2 regions of the Streptomyces sp. NPDC014907 genome follow, and region 2 is predicted to be linked to the other one. Evidence: riboswitches for the same ligand, from Rfam matches in the RefSeq annotation. Region 2 holds a riboswitch; the other holds the start of a gene.

Region 1 (7,735 bases), on a different contig from region 2:
CGCCCTCCACCTCGACGCGGGCGAACGGCTCCTGGTCACCGGCCCGAACGGCGCCGGGAAGTCCACCCTCCTGAAGGTCCTCGCGGGCGAGATCGTCCCGGACGGCGGCACCGTGGAGGCGCCCGCCCGGGTCGGGCTGCTCCGCCAGGAGACGGCCCCGCCCGCCGGCCCCCGCACGGTCGCCGAGGCCTTCGGGGCGGACCGCGCGGACGAACTCCTCGCCCTCGGCCTCTTCTCCGCCCGCGACCTGACGACCCCCGTCCGGCACCTGTCGGCCGGGCAGCGCCGCAGGCTGGAGCTGGCCCGGCTCGTGACCTCGCCCGCCGACCTGCTCCTCCTCGACGAGCCCACCAACCACCTGGCCCCGGGCCTGGTGGAGGAGATCGAGGCCGCCCTCGCCGCGTACCGGGGCACGCTGGTCGTCGTCAGCCACGACCGGCGGCTGAGGGCGGGCTTCCGGGGCCGCGTGCTCGAACTGGCCCCGGAGACCGACCGCGTGCCCTAGGAGGCACGAACCGGGCGCCGCCGGACGGGACTTCCGGCGCACGCCCTAGTCGTCGTCGGAACCCTCCAGATCGCCCTCGGTCTCCAGGAACACCTGCCGCAGCGCGGCCAGCGTCTCCGGGTCAGGCTTCTCCCACATGCCCCGGGACTCGGCCTCCAGGAGGCGCTCCGCGATGCCGTGCAGGGCCCAGGGGTTGGCCTCCTCCAGGAAGGCCCGGTTCTCCGGGTCGAGGACGTACTCCTGCGTCAGCTTGTCGTACATCCAGTCCGCGACCACGCCCGTCGTGGCGTCGTACCCGAAGAGGTAGTCGACGGTCGCCGCCAGCTCGAACGCGCCCTTGTAGCCGTGGCGGCGCATCGCCTCGATCCAGCGCGGGTTGACCACGCGGGCGCGGAAGACGCGGGAGGTCTCCTCGACCAGGGTGCGGGTGCGGACGGTCTCCGGGCGGGTCGAGTCGCCGATGTACGCCTCGGGGGCCGTGCCCCGGAGCGCGCGGACGGTCGCCACCATGCCGCCGTGGTACTGGAAGTAGTCGTCGGAGTCCGCGATGTCGTGCTCGCGCGTGTCCGTGTTCTTCGCGGCCACCGCGATCCGCTTGTACGCGGTCTCCATCTCGGCCCGCGCCGGGCGCCCCTCGAGCCCGCGCCCGTACGCGTAGCCGCCCCACACCGTGTACACCTCGGCGAGGTCGGCGTCCGTGCGCCAGTCGCGCGAGTCGATGAGCTGGAGGATGCCCGCGCCGTACGTCCCCGGCCGGGATCCGAAGATGCGGGTCGTGGCGCGCCGCTCGTCGCCGTGCTCGGCCAGGTCGGCCCGCACGTGCGCCCGCACGTGGTTGTCCGGGGCCGGCTCGTCGAGTCCGGCCACGAGCCGTACGGCGTCGTCCAGGAGGCCGATGACGTGCGGGAACGCGTCCCGGAAGAAGCCCGAGATGCGCAGCGTGACGTCGACGCGCGGGCGGCCCAGCTCCTCCAGGGGGATCGGCTCCAGGCCGTTCACGCGGCGCGAGGCCTCGTCCCACAGCGGGCGGACGCCGAGGAGGGCCAGCGCCTCGGCCACGTCGTCGCCGGCGGTGCGCATCGCGCTCGTGCCCCACAGGGAGAGGCCCACCGAGGTCGGCCACTCGCCGTTGTCGGCGCGGTAGCGCTCCAGGAGCGAGTCCGCGAGCGCCTGGCCGGTCTCCCAGGCGAGCCGGGAGGGGACGGCCTTCGGGTCGACCGAGTAGAAGTTCCGGCCGGTCGGCAGCACGTTGACCAGGCCGCGGAGGGGGGAGCCGGACGGGCCGGCCGGGACGAAGCCGCCGTTCAACGCGTGGACGGCGTGGGTGAGTTCGTCGGTGGTGCCGGCCAGGCGCGGCACGACCTGCTCGGCGGCGAAGCGCAGCACGGCCCGGACGTCGGCGTTCCGGCCGGCCGCGACCGACTCCACCGCCTCCACCGCCCAGTCCGCGGCCTCCATCGCCTCCACCAGCTCGCGCGCCTCCGCCTCCGCCTCGTCGGCGGTGGTGCGGGTCGCGGCCGACTCGTCCAGGCCGAGGGCCTCCCGCAGGCCGGGCAGGGCCTGCGCACCGCCCCAGATCTGGCGGGCGCGCAGGATGGAGAGGACCAGGTTGACCCGGGCCTCCCCCTCCGGGGCGCCGCCGAGGACGTGCAGGCCGTCGCGGATCTGGGCGTCCTTGACCTCGCACAGCCAGCCGTCGACGTGCAGCAGGAAGTCGTCGAAGCCGTCGTCCTCGGGGCGCTCCTCCAGGCCGAGGTCGTGGTCGAGCCGGGCGGCCTGGATCAGCGTCCAGATCTGGGCGCGGATCGCGGGCAGCTTCGCCGGGTCCATGGAGGAGATCTGCGCGTACTCGTCGAGGAGCTGCTCCAGGCGCGCGATGTCGCCGTACGAGTCGGCGCGGGCCATCGGCGGCACCAGGTGGTCGACCAGGGTCGCGTGCGCGCGCCGCTTGGCCTGCGTGCCCTCGCCCGGGTCGTTGACCAGGAACGGGTAGACCAGCGGCAGGTCGCCGAGGGCCGCGTCCGGGCCGCAGGCGGCGGACAGGCCGGCGTTCTTGCCGGGCAGCCACTCCAGGTTGCCGTGCTTGCCCAGGTGCACCATGGCGTCGGCGCCGAAGCCGCCGTCCTCGGCGCGGGCAGCGATCCAGCGGTAGGCGGCCAGGTAGTGGTGGGACGGCGGGAGGTCGGGGTCGTGGTAGATCGCGATCGGGTTCTCGCCGAAGCCGCGCGGCGGCTGGATGAGGATCAGGAGGTTCCCGCGCCGCAGGGCGGCGAGCACGATGTCGCCCTCCGGGTTGCGGGACCGGTCGAGGAACATCTCGCCGGGCGCCGGGCCCCAGTGCTCCTCGACGCGCGCGCGCAGCTCCTCGGGGAGGGTCGCGTACCAGCGCTTGTAGTCGGCGGCCGGGATGCGGACCGGGTTCTTCGCGAGCTGCTCCTCCGTCAGCCAGTCCTGGTCGTGGCCGCCGGCCTCGATGAGGGCGTAGATCAGCTCGTCGCCGTCGCCGGAGACCACGCCGGGGAGGTCCTCGACGGGCCCGAAGTCGTAGCCCTCGGCGATCAGGCGGCGCAGGAGCGCGACGGCGGAGGCGGGGGTGTCGAGGCCGACCGCGTTGCCGATGCGGGAGTGCTTCGTCGGGTACGCGGAGAGGACGAGCGCCAGCTTCTTCCCGGCGTTCGGGATGTGGCGGAGCCGGGCGTGCCGGACGGCGATCCCGGCGACGCGGGCCGCGCGCTCGGCGTCCGCGACGTACGCGGGCAGGCCGTCCTCGTCGATCTCCTTGAAGGAGAACGGGACGGTGATGAGGCGCCCGTCGAACTCGGGCACGGCGACCTGGCTGGCGGCGTCCAGCGGGGAGAGGCCCTCGTCGTTCTCCTCCCACGCGGACCGCGAACCGGTCAGGCACAGGGCCTGGAGGACCGGCACGTCGAGCGCGGCGAGCGCCCCCGCGTCCCAGGCCTCCTCGTCGCCGCCGGCCTGCGCCTCGGCGGGCCTGGTGCCGCCCGCCGCGAGGACGGTGGTGACGATCGCGTCGGCGGTGCGGAGGGTGTCGAGCAGTTCCGGCTCGGGGGCGCGCAGGGAGGCCACGTACAGCGGGAGGGCCTGGGCCCCGGCGTCCTCGACGGCCTCGCAGAGCGCGTCGACGAACGCGGTGTTCCCGCTCATGTGGTGGGCGCGGTAGTAGAGCACGGCGACCGTCGGACCGCCGGTCGTCCGGGGGGTGCGCGCCAGCGGGCCCCAGGTGGGGGCGGCGGCCGGGGCCTCGAAGCCGTGGCCGGTGAGCAGGACGGTGTCGGAGAGGAAGCGGGCCAGCTGTTCCAGGTTGGCGGGGCCGCCGTGCGCCAGGTAGGCGTGCGCCTCGGTGGCGACGCCGACGGGCACGGTGGAGGCCTCCATCAGCTGGGCGTCGGGCGCCTGTTCGCCGCTGAGGACGACCACCGGCTTCCCGGCGGCGCGGATCGCGTCGAGCCCGTCCTCCCAGGAGCGGAGCCCGCCGAGGAGCCGGACGACGACGAGGTCGGCGCCGTCGAGGAGGCCGGGGAGGTCGGCGAGCGGGAGCCGGGACGGGTTGGCGAACCGGTAGGCGACCGGGCCGCCGGCCGCGCGGGCGCTGAGCAGGTCGGTGTCGGAGTGCGACAGCAGCAGGAGCATGGCGAGCGCAGGCCTTCCTCGGGGTTGTCCGCGCCCCGGGTGGTCGTGTGGACGGCGGGAGTTCCTGACTCACCGCCCCGGGGTGCCGGGCCGGCTCACAGTGGCGGGACCGCGCCGGAATCTCACCGGGCTTCCTCCCCGGGGTCCTGGGACCCCATGCCGCTTGCATCCTAGATCGTGCGCTCCGGAGGCCGGAGGGAACGGGAGGGTCGGGCGGATCACACCGGCCCGGAAGCCCGGGAGCCGGACCGGTCGCACCCCGCCGGCCGCCGGTTCCCCGTGGGTATGCTCGCCGCCATGCCGCCCACCCCGCCCCCGCCGCCCGCCCCCGGCGCACCCCGCGTACGGGACCGCGGCGACGCCTGCCCCGGGGCCCTGCGCCTGCACTCCGCCGACGACGGGTTCCTCGCCCGACTGCGGCTGCCCGCAGGCCGCCTGACGCCCGATCAGGTCGAGGTCCTGGCGCACGCGGCGGAGACCCTGGGCGACGGGCGGATCAGCGTCACCTCGCGCGGCAACGCGGAGCTGCGCGGCCTGGCGGACGGCTGCGGGGCGGAGCTGGCGCCGCTCCTGACGGAGGCGGGCCTGCTGCCCTCCCCCACCCACGAACGCGTCCGCAACATCGTGGCCTCCCCGGTCGCCGGCCTCGACGGACTCGGCGCCGCCGACGTGCAGTTGTGGGCCCGCGAACTGGACCGCCTGCTCTGCGCCGCGCCCTGGGCCGCCGCGCTCTCGGGCCGCTTCCTCTTCGTCCTCGACGACGGCCGGGGCGACGTCACCGGCCTCGGCGGGGATGTGACCTTGGTCGCAGCGGACCCGGAGGGCGCGCTCCTGCACACCGGCGCGCGGGCCGTCCGCGTCGCCGCCCCCGACGCCCCGCGCGCCGCGCTCGCCGCCGCCCGCGCCTTCCTGACCGCCGCCCGCGGCGCCGGTACGGGCGCCTGGCGCGTCCGCGAACTGCCGGAGGGGCACGGCGTGGACGTGCGGGGAGCGCTCGCGGAGGCCGGGATCGCGGCGGAGGACGTACGGGAACCGGTCCTGCCCCGGGGGGCGCCCCCCGCCCCCGGCCCCCTCGGCGGGACCGCCCTCCACGTCCTCGCCCCCCTCGGCCGCCTCACCGCCGCCCAGCTGCGGGCCCTGCTGCCCGCCGGCGAGGTGCGGCTCACGCCCTGGCGCGGGGCCGTCGTCACCGGCGCCGGGGCCGGCCGGCTGCCCGGACTCGACGCGCACGGCCTGATCACCCGCCCCGGCTCCCCCTGGGCCGGCGTCAGCGCCTGCACCGGGCGGCCCGGCTGCGCCAAGTCCCTCGCGGACGTACGGGCGGACGCCGTGCCGGGAGCCCCCGGCCTGCCCGTCCACTACTCCGGGTGCGAGCGCCGCTGCGGCCACCCGCACGGCACCTGGGTCGACGTCCTCGCCACCGGCGGCGGCGGCTATCTGGTGGACGGCGCCCCCACCCCCCGCACCTCCCTGCCCGAAGCAGTGACCACGGCCCGTACGACGAGATGAGCGAGAGCACCAGGATGTTCGACTACGAGAAGGACGGGACGGAGATCTACCGCCGGTCCTTTGCCACGATCCGCGCCGAGGCGGATCTCACGGGCCTGCCCGCCGACGTCGCCCAGGTGGCGGTCCGGATGATCCACGCCTGCGGCATGACCGACCTCGTCCAGGACATCGCGTACTCGCCGGGCGTCGTCGCGAGCGCCCGCGCCGCGCTCCGGGCCGGCGCGCCGGTCCTGTGCGACGCGCAGATGGTCGCCAGCGGCGTCACCCGCAAGCGGCTGCCCGCCGGCAACGACGTGGTCTGCACCCTCTCCGACCCGGCCGTGCCGGGCCTCGCCGCCGAGCTGGGCACCACCCGCTCCGCCGCCGCCCTCGAACTGTGGCGCGACCGCCTCGAAGGCTCCGTCGTCGCCATCGGCAACGCGCCCACCGCCCTCTTCCACCTCCTGGAGATGGTCGCGAAGGGCGCGGGGAGGCCGGCCGCCGTCCTCGGCATACCGGTCGGGTTCATCGGCGCGGCCGAGTCCAAGGACGCCCTCGCCGCCAACACCCTCGGCCTCGACCACCTCGTCGTCCGGGGCCGGCGCGGCGGCAGCGCCATGACGGCCGCCGCGATCAACGCCCTCGCGCACGAAGCGGAGATCCAGGCATGAGCACCGACCGCACGGCGCCCGGCAGGCTCTACGGCGTGGGCCTCGGCCCCGGCGACCCGGAACTCCTCACCCTCGCCGCCGTGAGGGCGATCGCCGAGGCCGACGTGGTCGCGTACCACTCGGCCCGCCACGGGCGCTCCATCGCCCGTTCGATCGCCGCCGGGCACCTGCGCGAGGACCACATCGAGGAGCGGCTGGTGTACCCGCTCACGGTGGAGACCACGGACCACCCCGGCGGCTACCGGGGCGCCCTGAACGACTTCTACGAGGAGGCGGCGGCCCGCCTCGCCGCCCATCTGGACGCGGGCCGCACCGTCGCGGTCCTCGCCGAGGGCGACCCGCTCTTCTACGGCTCGTACCAGCACATGCACAAGCGGCTCGCGCACCGCTACGACACGACCGTCATCCCCGGCGTCACCTCGGTGAGCGCCGCCGCCGCCCGGCTCGGGGAGCCGCTGTGCGAGGCCGAGGAGGTCCTGACGATCGTCCCCGGCACGCTCCCGGAGGACGAGCTGACGGCCCGGCTCGCGGGCACCGACTCGGCGGTCGTCATGAAGCTCGGCCGCACCTTCCCCACCGTGCGGCGGGCCCTGGAGCGGGCCGGCCGCCTGGAGGACGCCCGGTACGTGGAGCGGGCGTTCATGGCGGGCGAGCGGACGGAACGCCTGGCGGAGGTGGACCCGGAGTCCGTCCCGTACTTCTCGGTCGCCGTGCTGCCCTCCCGCGTCGACCAGGAGCCCCCCGTACGGGAGAGCGGCGAGGTCGTCGTCGTCGGCACCGGCCCGGCGGGCGCGCCCTGGCTGACCCCGGAGTCGCGCGGGGCGCTGCTCAACGCGGACGACCTGGTCGGCTACACCACCTACCTGGACCGGGTGCCGGTCCTGCGCCCCGGCCAGCGGCGCCACGGCTCGGACAACAAGGTGGAGTCGGAGCGCGCCGAGTTCGCCCTCGACCTGGCCCGGCGCGGCCGGCGGGTCGCGGTCGTCTCGGGCGGCGACCCGGGCGTCTTCGCCATGGCGACGGCGGTCCTGGAGGTGGCGGGCGAGCCGGAGTACGCGGACGTGCCCGTACGGGTCCTCCCGGGGGTGACCGCCGCCAACGCGGCCGCCGCCGCCGCGGGCGCCCCGCTCGGCCACGACTACGCGACGATCTCGCTCTCCGACCGCCTCAAGCCCTGGGACGTCATCGCGGACCGGCTGCGCGCCGCCGCCGGGGCGGACCTGGTGATCGCCCTGTACAACCCGGGCTCGAAGTCCCGCACCCACCAGGTGGCCGCCGCCCGCGACCTGCTCCTGGAACTCCGCTCCCCCGACACCCCGGTGGTCGTCGCGCGCGACGTGGGCGGCCCGGAGCAGTCGGTGCGGGTGGTGACCCTGAAGGCCCTGGACCCCTCCGAGGTCGACATGCGCACCCTGCTCCT
Region 2 (7,735 bases):
CCCCACGGCTGAACGGCGCCACCGCCCCGTGCCCTCCGTCCGGACGGCCGCACCCGCGCGGGTGCGGCCGTCCGGCGTTTCCGGGGCCCGTCCCCCGGCGGGCGCCCCGGCCCGGCGCGCCCCGGGCCCGGCGCGCCCGTCCTCACCACACCTCCACCGGCGCGTCCCATCCGTTATGCGGACGGGGGTTCCATGGAGCGGACGTGTCCCCTAGATTTCCCCAGCACTACCGAGGTGATCAGCGAGGGGACGGAATCGCCATGCCAGAAGCGGCACGAGGGAAGACACCACACGAGGAAGCGGCGCCGGAACGGCGGCCGGTCGTCACCCCCCTGCGGGTGGTGATCGCGCTCTGCCTCGTCGCCCCGTTCGTGGCGGTGCTCTGGGTGGGTTCCTACGCGAAGACGGAACCGCTCTTCGCCGGCATCCCCTTCTTCTACTGGTACCAGATGCTCTGGGTGCTGGTCTCCACCGCGCTCACCATGATCGCGTACAAGCTGTGGCAGCGGGACCAGCGGTCCCGCAAGGGGGGTGACGCGCGATGAAGGACGGCGTGAACGGCGTGGCGCTCGGCGTCTTCGTCTTCTTCTTCGTGGCCGTCACGGTCATGGGCTTCCTGGCGGCCAAGTGGCGCAAGGCCGAGAACGAGCACAGCCTCGACGAGTGGGGCCTGGGCGGCCGGTCCTTCGGCACCTGGGTGACCTGGTTCCTGCTCGGCGGCGACCTCTACACCGCGTACACCTTCGTCGCCGTCCCCGCGGCCATCTACGCGGCGGGCGCGGCCGGCTTCTTCGCCGTGCCGTACACCATCCTGGTGTACCCGCTGATCTTCACCTTCCTGCCCCGCCTGTGGTCGGTGTCGCACAAGCACGGATACGTCACCACCTCCGACTTCGTGCGCGGCCGCTTCGGCTCCAAGGGCCTGTCGCTCGCGGTGGCGGTCACCGGCATCCTCGCCACCATGCCGTACATCGCGCTCCAGCTCGTCGGCATCCAGGCCGTCCTGGACGTGATGGGCGTCGGCGGCGGCGAGACCACGCACTGGTTCGTCAAGGACCTGCCGCTGCTCATCGCCTTCGGCGTCCTCGCGGCGTACACGTACTCCTCGGGCCTGCGCGCGCCCGCCCTCATCGCCTTCGTCAAGGACACCCTGATCTACCTCGTCATCGCGGTGGCGATCATCTACATCCCGATCAAGCTGGGCGGCTTCGACGAGATCTTCAGCAAGGCGGGCGAGGCCTTCGCGCAGACCAACCCGGCGACCGGCAAGCCGCGCGGCGCGCTCGTCCCCGGCGAGGCCGGCCAGTGGACGTACGCGACGCTCGCGCTCGGTTCGGCGCTCGCGCTCTTCATGTACCCGCACTCCATCACGGCGACGCTGTCGTCCCGGAGCCGCGAGGTCATCCGCCGCAACACCACGATCCTGCCGCTGTACTCGCTGATGCTGGGCCTGCTCGCGCTGCTGGGCTTCATGGCGATCGCCGCCGGCATCCAGGTGAAGAACGGCCAGCTCGCCATCCCGCAGCTCTTCGAGACCATGTTCCCGGACTGGTTCGCGGGCGTCGCGTTCGCCGCGATCGGCATCGGCGCGCTCGTCCCCGCCGCGATCATGTCGATCGCCGCCGCCAACCTCTTCACCAGGAACATCTACAAGGACTTCATCAAGCCGGACGCCACCCCGGCGCAGGAGACCAAGGTCTCCAAGATCGTCTCGCTCCTGGTGAAGGTCGGCGCGCTCGTCTTCGTCCTCACCATGGACAAGACGGTCGCGATCAACTTCCAGCTCCTCGGCGGCATCTGGATCCTGCAGACCTTCCCGGCCCTGGTCGGCGGCCTGTTCACCCGCTGGTTCCACCGCTGGGCGCTGCTCGCGGGCTGGGCCGTGGGCATGGTCTACGGCACGGTCGCCGCCTACGGCGTCGCCAGCCCGACCCAGAAGCACTTCGGCGGCTCCTCCGCCGAGATCCCGGGCATCGGCGAGATCGGCTACATCGGTCTCACCGCCTTCGTCCTCAACGTCCTGGTCACCGTGGTCCTCACCTTCGTCCTCAAGGCCGCCAAGGCCCCCGAGGGCGTGGACGAGACCTCGCCGTCGGACTACACGGCGGACGCCGGCGACCCGGGCGTGAAGACCGAGATGGAGGAGATCACCGCGCCGACGCGCTGATTCCGCACGCACGCGCGCGCGTGACGGGCCCGGGGGCCTCCCGTCGGGAGACCCCCGGGCCCCGTCGCGTCCCCGGCGGGCACACTGCCCCCATGGACTTCACGATCAGGGCGGTACGGCCCGAGGAGTACGAGGCGCTCGGCGAGCTGACCGGGCGCACCTATCTGGACGACGGACTGCTGGCGTACGGGGCCGAGGACTCCTACCTGGCGGTGCTGCGGGACACGGCGCGGCGGGCCCGCGAGAGCGAGGTCCTCGTCGCGGAGGACACCGGGGCCGCGCCGGGCCGGATCGTCGGCGGGGTGACCTTCGCCCGGGGCGGCACGCCGTGGGCCGACATCGCCGTGGAGGGCGAGGCCGAGTTCCGGATGCTCGTGGTCGCCCGGGAGGCCCGCGGCCGGGGCATCGGGGAGGCGCTCGTACGGGCCTGTGCCGACCGGGCGCGGGCCCTCCCGGGGTGCGCCCGGATCGTGCTCTCCACGGACTCCGTGATGACCTCCGCGCACCGGATCTACGAGCGTCTGGGCTTCGTCCGCACCCCGCACCGGGACTGGGAGCCGATCCCCGATCACCCCCTGCTCACCTACTCCTTGGAGTTCTGAGCCTCCCCACCGTCCCGAGTCGTGACACAACATGTGGGGGGTGCCGCGAGCGGTGCCCCCCACATGTATGCTCGTCCTCGCTGTCGACGCAGGGGAATCCGGCGCGAATCCGGAACTGTCCCGCAACGGTGTGCTTCGTGCGGTTTCGTCCGGAGCGAGTCCGAGCACCTGCGACCAGCGCGCCCGGTCCGTCCGTTCCGGGTGCCTACAGACGTCCGGGCCTCGCGGAGTGGGCCGGTGGACGCGGCGCGTCGTGCCTGGACGCCCGCCCGCCCGCCTTCCCTCCCCGCGGCCCCGAGCCGAGCGAGGGAGAGCCCCCACGTGACCATCGCGCCCGCCGATCCGGCTTCGGCCGAGGCTTCCGCGGTCGAGAGCGACGGACCCGGGACCGTGCTGCTGCGGACCCTGACCGACCTCACCGCCGATCTCCCCGACACCGACCCCGGCAAGGTCGCCGCCGCCGCGCTCCGCGGCCGCAGCGCCGCGTCGGACGAGGCGGAGCTGCGCGAGCTGGCCACCGAGGCGGCCGCCGGCCTCATCGCCGAGGACCCCGCCTACTCCCGGCTCGCCGCCCGGCTCCTCACCATCACCATCGCGGACGAGGCCGCCTCCCAGGGCTCCGCCGTCTTCTCCGCCTCCGTGGCCGTCGGCCACCGCGAGGGCCTGATCGCGGACCGCACCGCCGGGTTCGTCGCGCTGCACGCCGACCGGCTCGACGCGACGATCGACCCGGCCGGCGACGACCGCTTCGGCTACTTCGGCCTGCGCACCCTCTACTCGCGCTACCTGCTGCGCCACCCGATCACCCGCAAGGTGATCGAGACCCCCCAGCACTTCATGCTGCGCGTCGCCTGCGGCCTGGCCGAGGACGAGAGCGTCCGCGCGCTCGACGAAGTGGCCGCGCTGTACGGCCTGATGAGCCGGCTCGACTACCTGCCGTCCTCGCCGACGCTCTTCAACTCCGGCACCCGTCACCCGCAGATGTCCTCCTGCTACCTCCTGGACTCTCCGCAGGACGAGCTGGACTCCATCTACGACCGCTACCACCAGGTCGCGCGCCTCTCGAAGCACGCGGGCGGCATCGGCCTCTCGTACTCCCGCGTCCGCGCCCGCGGTTCCCTGATCCGGGGCACCAACGGGCACTCGAACGGCATCGTGCCGTTCCTGAAGACCCTGGACGCCTCCGTCGCGGCCGTGAACCAGGGCGGCCGCCGCAAGGGCGCCGCCGCCGTCTACCTGGAGACCTGGCACGCGGACATCGAGGAGTTCCTGGAGCTCCGCGACAACACGGGCGAGGACCAGCGCCGCACGCACAACCTCAACCTGGCGCACTGGGTCCCGGACGAGTTCATGCGCCGCGTGAACGCCGACGCCGAGTGGTCGCTGTTCTCCCCGTCGGACGTGCCCGAGCTGGTCGACCTGTGGGGCGACGAGTTCGACGCCGCCTACCGCCGGGCCGAGGCGGCCGGCCTGGCCCGCAAGACGATGCCGGCCCGCGACCTGTACGGCCGGATGATGCGGACCCTGGCCCAGACCGGCAACGGCTGGATGACCTTCAAGGACGCCTCGAACCGGACGGCCAACCAGACCGCCGAGCCCGGCCACACCGTCCACTCCTCCAACCTCTGCACGGAGATCCTGGAGGTCACCGACGACGGCGAGACCGCGGTCTGCAACCTGGGCTCGGTCAACCTCGGCGCGTTCGTGCGGGACGGCGGCATCGACTGGGAGCGCCTGGACGCGACCGTCCGCACGGCCGTCACCTTCCTCGACCGGGTCGTCGACATCAACTTCTACCCGACCGAGCAGGCGGGCCGCTCCAACTCCCGCTGGCGTCCGGTCGGCCTGGGCGCCATGGGCCTCCAGGACGTCTTCTTCCAGCTGCGGATGCCCTTCGACTCCCCGGAGGCGCGGGCGCTCTCCACCCGGATCGCGGAGCGGATCATGCTCGCCGCGTACGAGGCCTCCGCCGACCTCGCCGAGCGCAACGGTCCGCTCCCGGCCTGGGAGAAGACCCGCGCCGCCCGCGGCGTGCTGCACCCCGACCACTACGACGTCGAGCTGAACTGGCCGGAGCGCTGGGCCGCGCTGCGCGAGCGGATCGCCGCCGTCGGCATGCGCAACTCGCTGCTCCTCGCCATCGCGCCGACCGCGACGATCGCCTCGATCGCCGGGGTGTACGAGTGCATCGAGCCGCAGGTCTCCAACCTGTTCAAGCGCGAGACGCTGTCGGGCGAGTTCCTCCAGGTCAACTCGTACCTCGTGGCCGAGCTGAAGGAGCTCGGCGTGTGGGACGCGCAGACCCGCGAGGCGCTGCGCGACGCCAACGGCTCGGTGCAGGGCTTCACCTGGGTCCCGGCCGAGGTGCGCGAGCTGTACCGCACGGCCTGGGAGATCCCGCAGCGCGGCCTGATCGACATGGCCGCCGCCCGCACCCCGTTCCTCGACCAGTCGCAGTCGCTGAACCTGTTCCTGGAGACGCCCACCATCGGCAAGCTGTCGTCGATGTACGCGTACGCCTGGAAGCAGGGCCTGAAGACGACGTACTACCTGCGCTCCCGCCCGGCGACCCGGATCGCCCGCGCCGCCCGGGCGTCGACGGCGGCGGCCGCGCCCCTCCCCGTCCAGCAGGCCTCCGACCCCGACGCGGTCGCCTGCTCCCTGGAAAACCCCGAGTCCTGCGAGGCCTGCCAGTAATGAGCTCCACCGAACAGAAGAACCTGCTCGACCCGGGCTTCGAACTCACCCTCCGCCCCATGCGCTACCCGGACTTCTACGAGCGCTACCGGGACGCCATCAAGAACACCTGGACCGTCGAGGAGGTCGACCTCCACTCGGACGTCGCCGACCTCGCCAAGCTCACCCCCGGTGAGCAGCACATGATCGGACGTCTGGTCGCCTTCTTCGCGACCGGCGACTCGATCGTGGCGAACAACCTGGTCCTGACGCTCTACAAGCACATCAACTCCCCCGAGGCGCGGCTCTACCTGAGCCGGCAGCTCTTCGAGGAGGCCGTGCACGTCCAGTTCTACCTGACGCTGCTCGACACCTACCTGCCCGACCCGGACGACCGCGCCGCCGCGTTCGACGCCGTCGAGAACATCCCCTCCATCCGCGAGAAGGCGCAGTTCTGCTTCCGCTGGATGGACTCGGTGGAGAAGATCGAGCGCCTGGAGACCAAGGCCGACCGGCGCCGTTTCCTGCTGAACCTGATCTGCTTCGCGGCGTGCATCGAGGGCCTGTTCTTCTACGGCGCCTTCGCCTACGTGTACTGGTTCCGGTCCCGGGGCCTGCTGCACGGCCTGGCGACCGGCACCAACTGGGTCTTCCGCGACGAGACGATGCACATGAACTTCGCCTTCGAGGTCGTGGACACCGTCCGCAAGGAGGAGCCGGAGCTGTTCGACGACGAGCTCCGGCAGCAGGTCACCGACATGCTGAAGGAGGCCGTGGAGGCGGAGCTCCAGTTCGGCCGCGACCTGTGCGGCGACGGCCTGCCGGGCATGAACACCGAGTCGATGCGCGAGTACCTCCAGTGCGTCGCCGACCAGCGCCTCCAGCGCCTCGGCTTCGCCCCGGTGTACGGCTCGGAGAACCCGTTCTCCTTCATGGAGCTCCAGGGCGTCCAGGAGCTGACCAACTTCTTCGAGCGCCGCCCGTCCGCCTACCAGGTGGCGGTCGAGGGCTCGGTGGACCTGGACGAGGACTTCTAGGACGTACGGGAGAGGGCCCCGCACCGGCATCGGTGCGGGGCCCTTCCGCGTACGCGCGCGTGGATCAGTCGTTGGGGACCGTCTCGTAGCGCGGGGTGCCCTCCGCCATCTGGCGCAGGGCGTCCTTGCGGTCCCGCTTGGAGAGGCGGTCGATGTAGAGGCGGCCGTACAGGTGGTCCGTCTCGTGCTGGAGGCAGCGGGCGAAGTAGCCGGTGCCGCGCACCTTGATCGGGTTGCCCCGGGCGTCCTGGCCGTGGACCTCGGCGTAGTCGGGGCGGGCCAGCTCGGCGTAGGCGGTCGGCACGGAGAGGCAGCCCTCGTTGGACTCGTCCAGGACGCGCCGCTCGGCCGGCAGCTCCTGGAGGACCGGGTTGACCACGACGCCGGTGTGCCGGACGCCCTCGTCGTCCGGGCAGTCGTAGACGAAGACCTTGAGGTCCACACCGATCTGGTTCGCGGCCAGGCCCACGCCCTCGGCGGCCCTCTGGCTGGCGAACATGTCGTCGATCAGCGCCGCGAGTTCGTCGCCGAACTCGGTGACGTCCTTGCACTCCCGGTGGAGCACGGGGTTGCCGACGACCGTGATCGGGCGGGCCTTGCCGCGCTCGCGGTGGGCGAGCTCGCGCGCCTCGCAGTCCTCCGTGTCCACGACGAAGCCGTCGTTGATCTGCGTCTGCTCGTCCGTCTCCTGCTGCGCCATGTCCGGCCGCGCCTTCCTGAAAACCCGATTCCGTCGGAGGACAGCCTACGGGGCACGGGGAGGGCGCTCAGCAGACCTCTTCGAGATCCCGCCACTCGCGGCTGTCCGGACTGTCCGCCACCCAGCCGTCGAGGAGCCCGCGCACCAGGCTCGCCGGGGCCGCGATGCCGCACTCCCGCTCCGGCACCCACAGCTCGCCGGGCGAGCGGTGTCCGAGCGGCCCGGGGTGCCCGGGCTCGCTGTGGTCGTGCGGGTCGGAGTGCTCGCCCTCGCCCTCGGCGCTCGGCATGGTGGATTCGGAGCAGGCGCGGCAGAGGAGGCGCACGGAGGACGACCAGTCCTCGGCGGCGAAGCCCGCCTCGGCGGCCAGCTGTTCCAGGGCGTCCCGGTCGGCCTCGGTGGCGGCCTCCAGGAGGACCACCCAGGTGGGGACGGGCGAGGGCGCCCACAGCTCGATCTCGTCGAAGACCGGGTAGGAGGGGCCCGCGGTGGTGGTGCGCTCGCCGTTCGGCACGCCGTCGTGGAGGACGACCTCGCCCCAGCGGCGCCCGGA

What was found. A riboswitch is a leader RNA that binds a small molecule or an ion and turns the genes downstream of it on or off. The one in region 2 is predicted to bind cobalamin.
Region 1: another riboswitch for cobalamin. It lies ahead of cobN (cobaltochelatase subunit CobN); the one in region 2 lies ahead of ACZ3IL_RS02045 (ribonucleoside-diphosphate reductase subunit alpha).

The regions. Positions count from the first base shown of each region.
Region 1 is NZ_JBVHEG010000003.1:361,554-369,288, reverse strand. Features, by position in the region: gene ACZ3IL_RS10835 (ABC-F family ATP-binding cassette domain-containing protein) at 1-505, shown strand, start outside; gene cobN (cobaltochelatase subunit CobN) at 551-4,156, opposite strand; cobalamin riboswitch at 4,196-4,332, opposite strand; gene ACZ3IL_RS10825 (cobalamin biosynthesis protein CobG) at 4,442-5,665, shown strand; gene ACZ3IL_RS10820 (precorrin-8X methylmutase) at 5,662-6,315, shown strand; gene ACZ3IL_RS10815 (precorrin-2 C(20)-methyltransferase) at 6,312-7,735, shown strand, end outside.
Region 2 is NZ_JBVHEG010000001.1:469,147-476,881, forward strand. Features, by position in the region: gene ACZ3IL_RS02025 (GntR family transcriptional regulator) at 1-12, shown strand, start outside; gene ACZ3IL_RS02030 (DUF3311 domain-containing protein) at 261-545, shown strand; gene mctP (monocarboxylate uptake permease MctP) at 542-2,167, shown strand; gene ACZ3IL_RS02040 (GNAT family N-acetyltransferase) at 2,260-2,769, shown strand; cobalamin riboswitch at 2,833-2,959, shown strand; gene ACZ3IL_RS02045 (ribonucleoside-diphosphate reductase subunit alpha) at 3,091-5,466, shown strand; gene ACZ3IL_RS02050 (ribonucleotide-diphosphate reductase subunit beta) at 5,466-6,482, shown strand; gene def (peptide deformylase) at 6,547-7,182, opposite strand; gene ACZ3IL_RS02060 (tetratricopeptide repeat protein) at 7,250-7,735, opposite strand, start outside.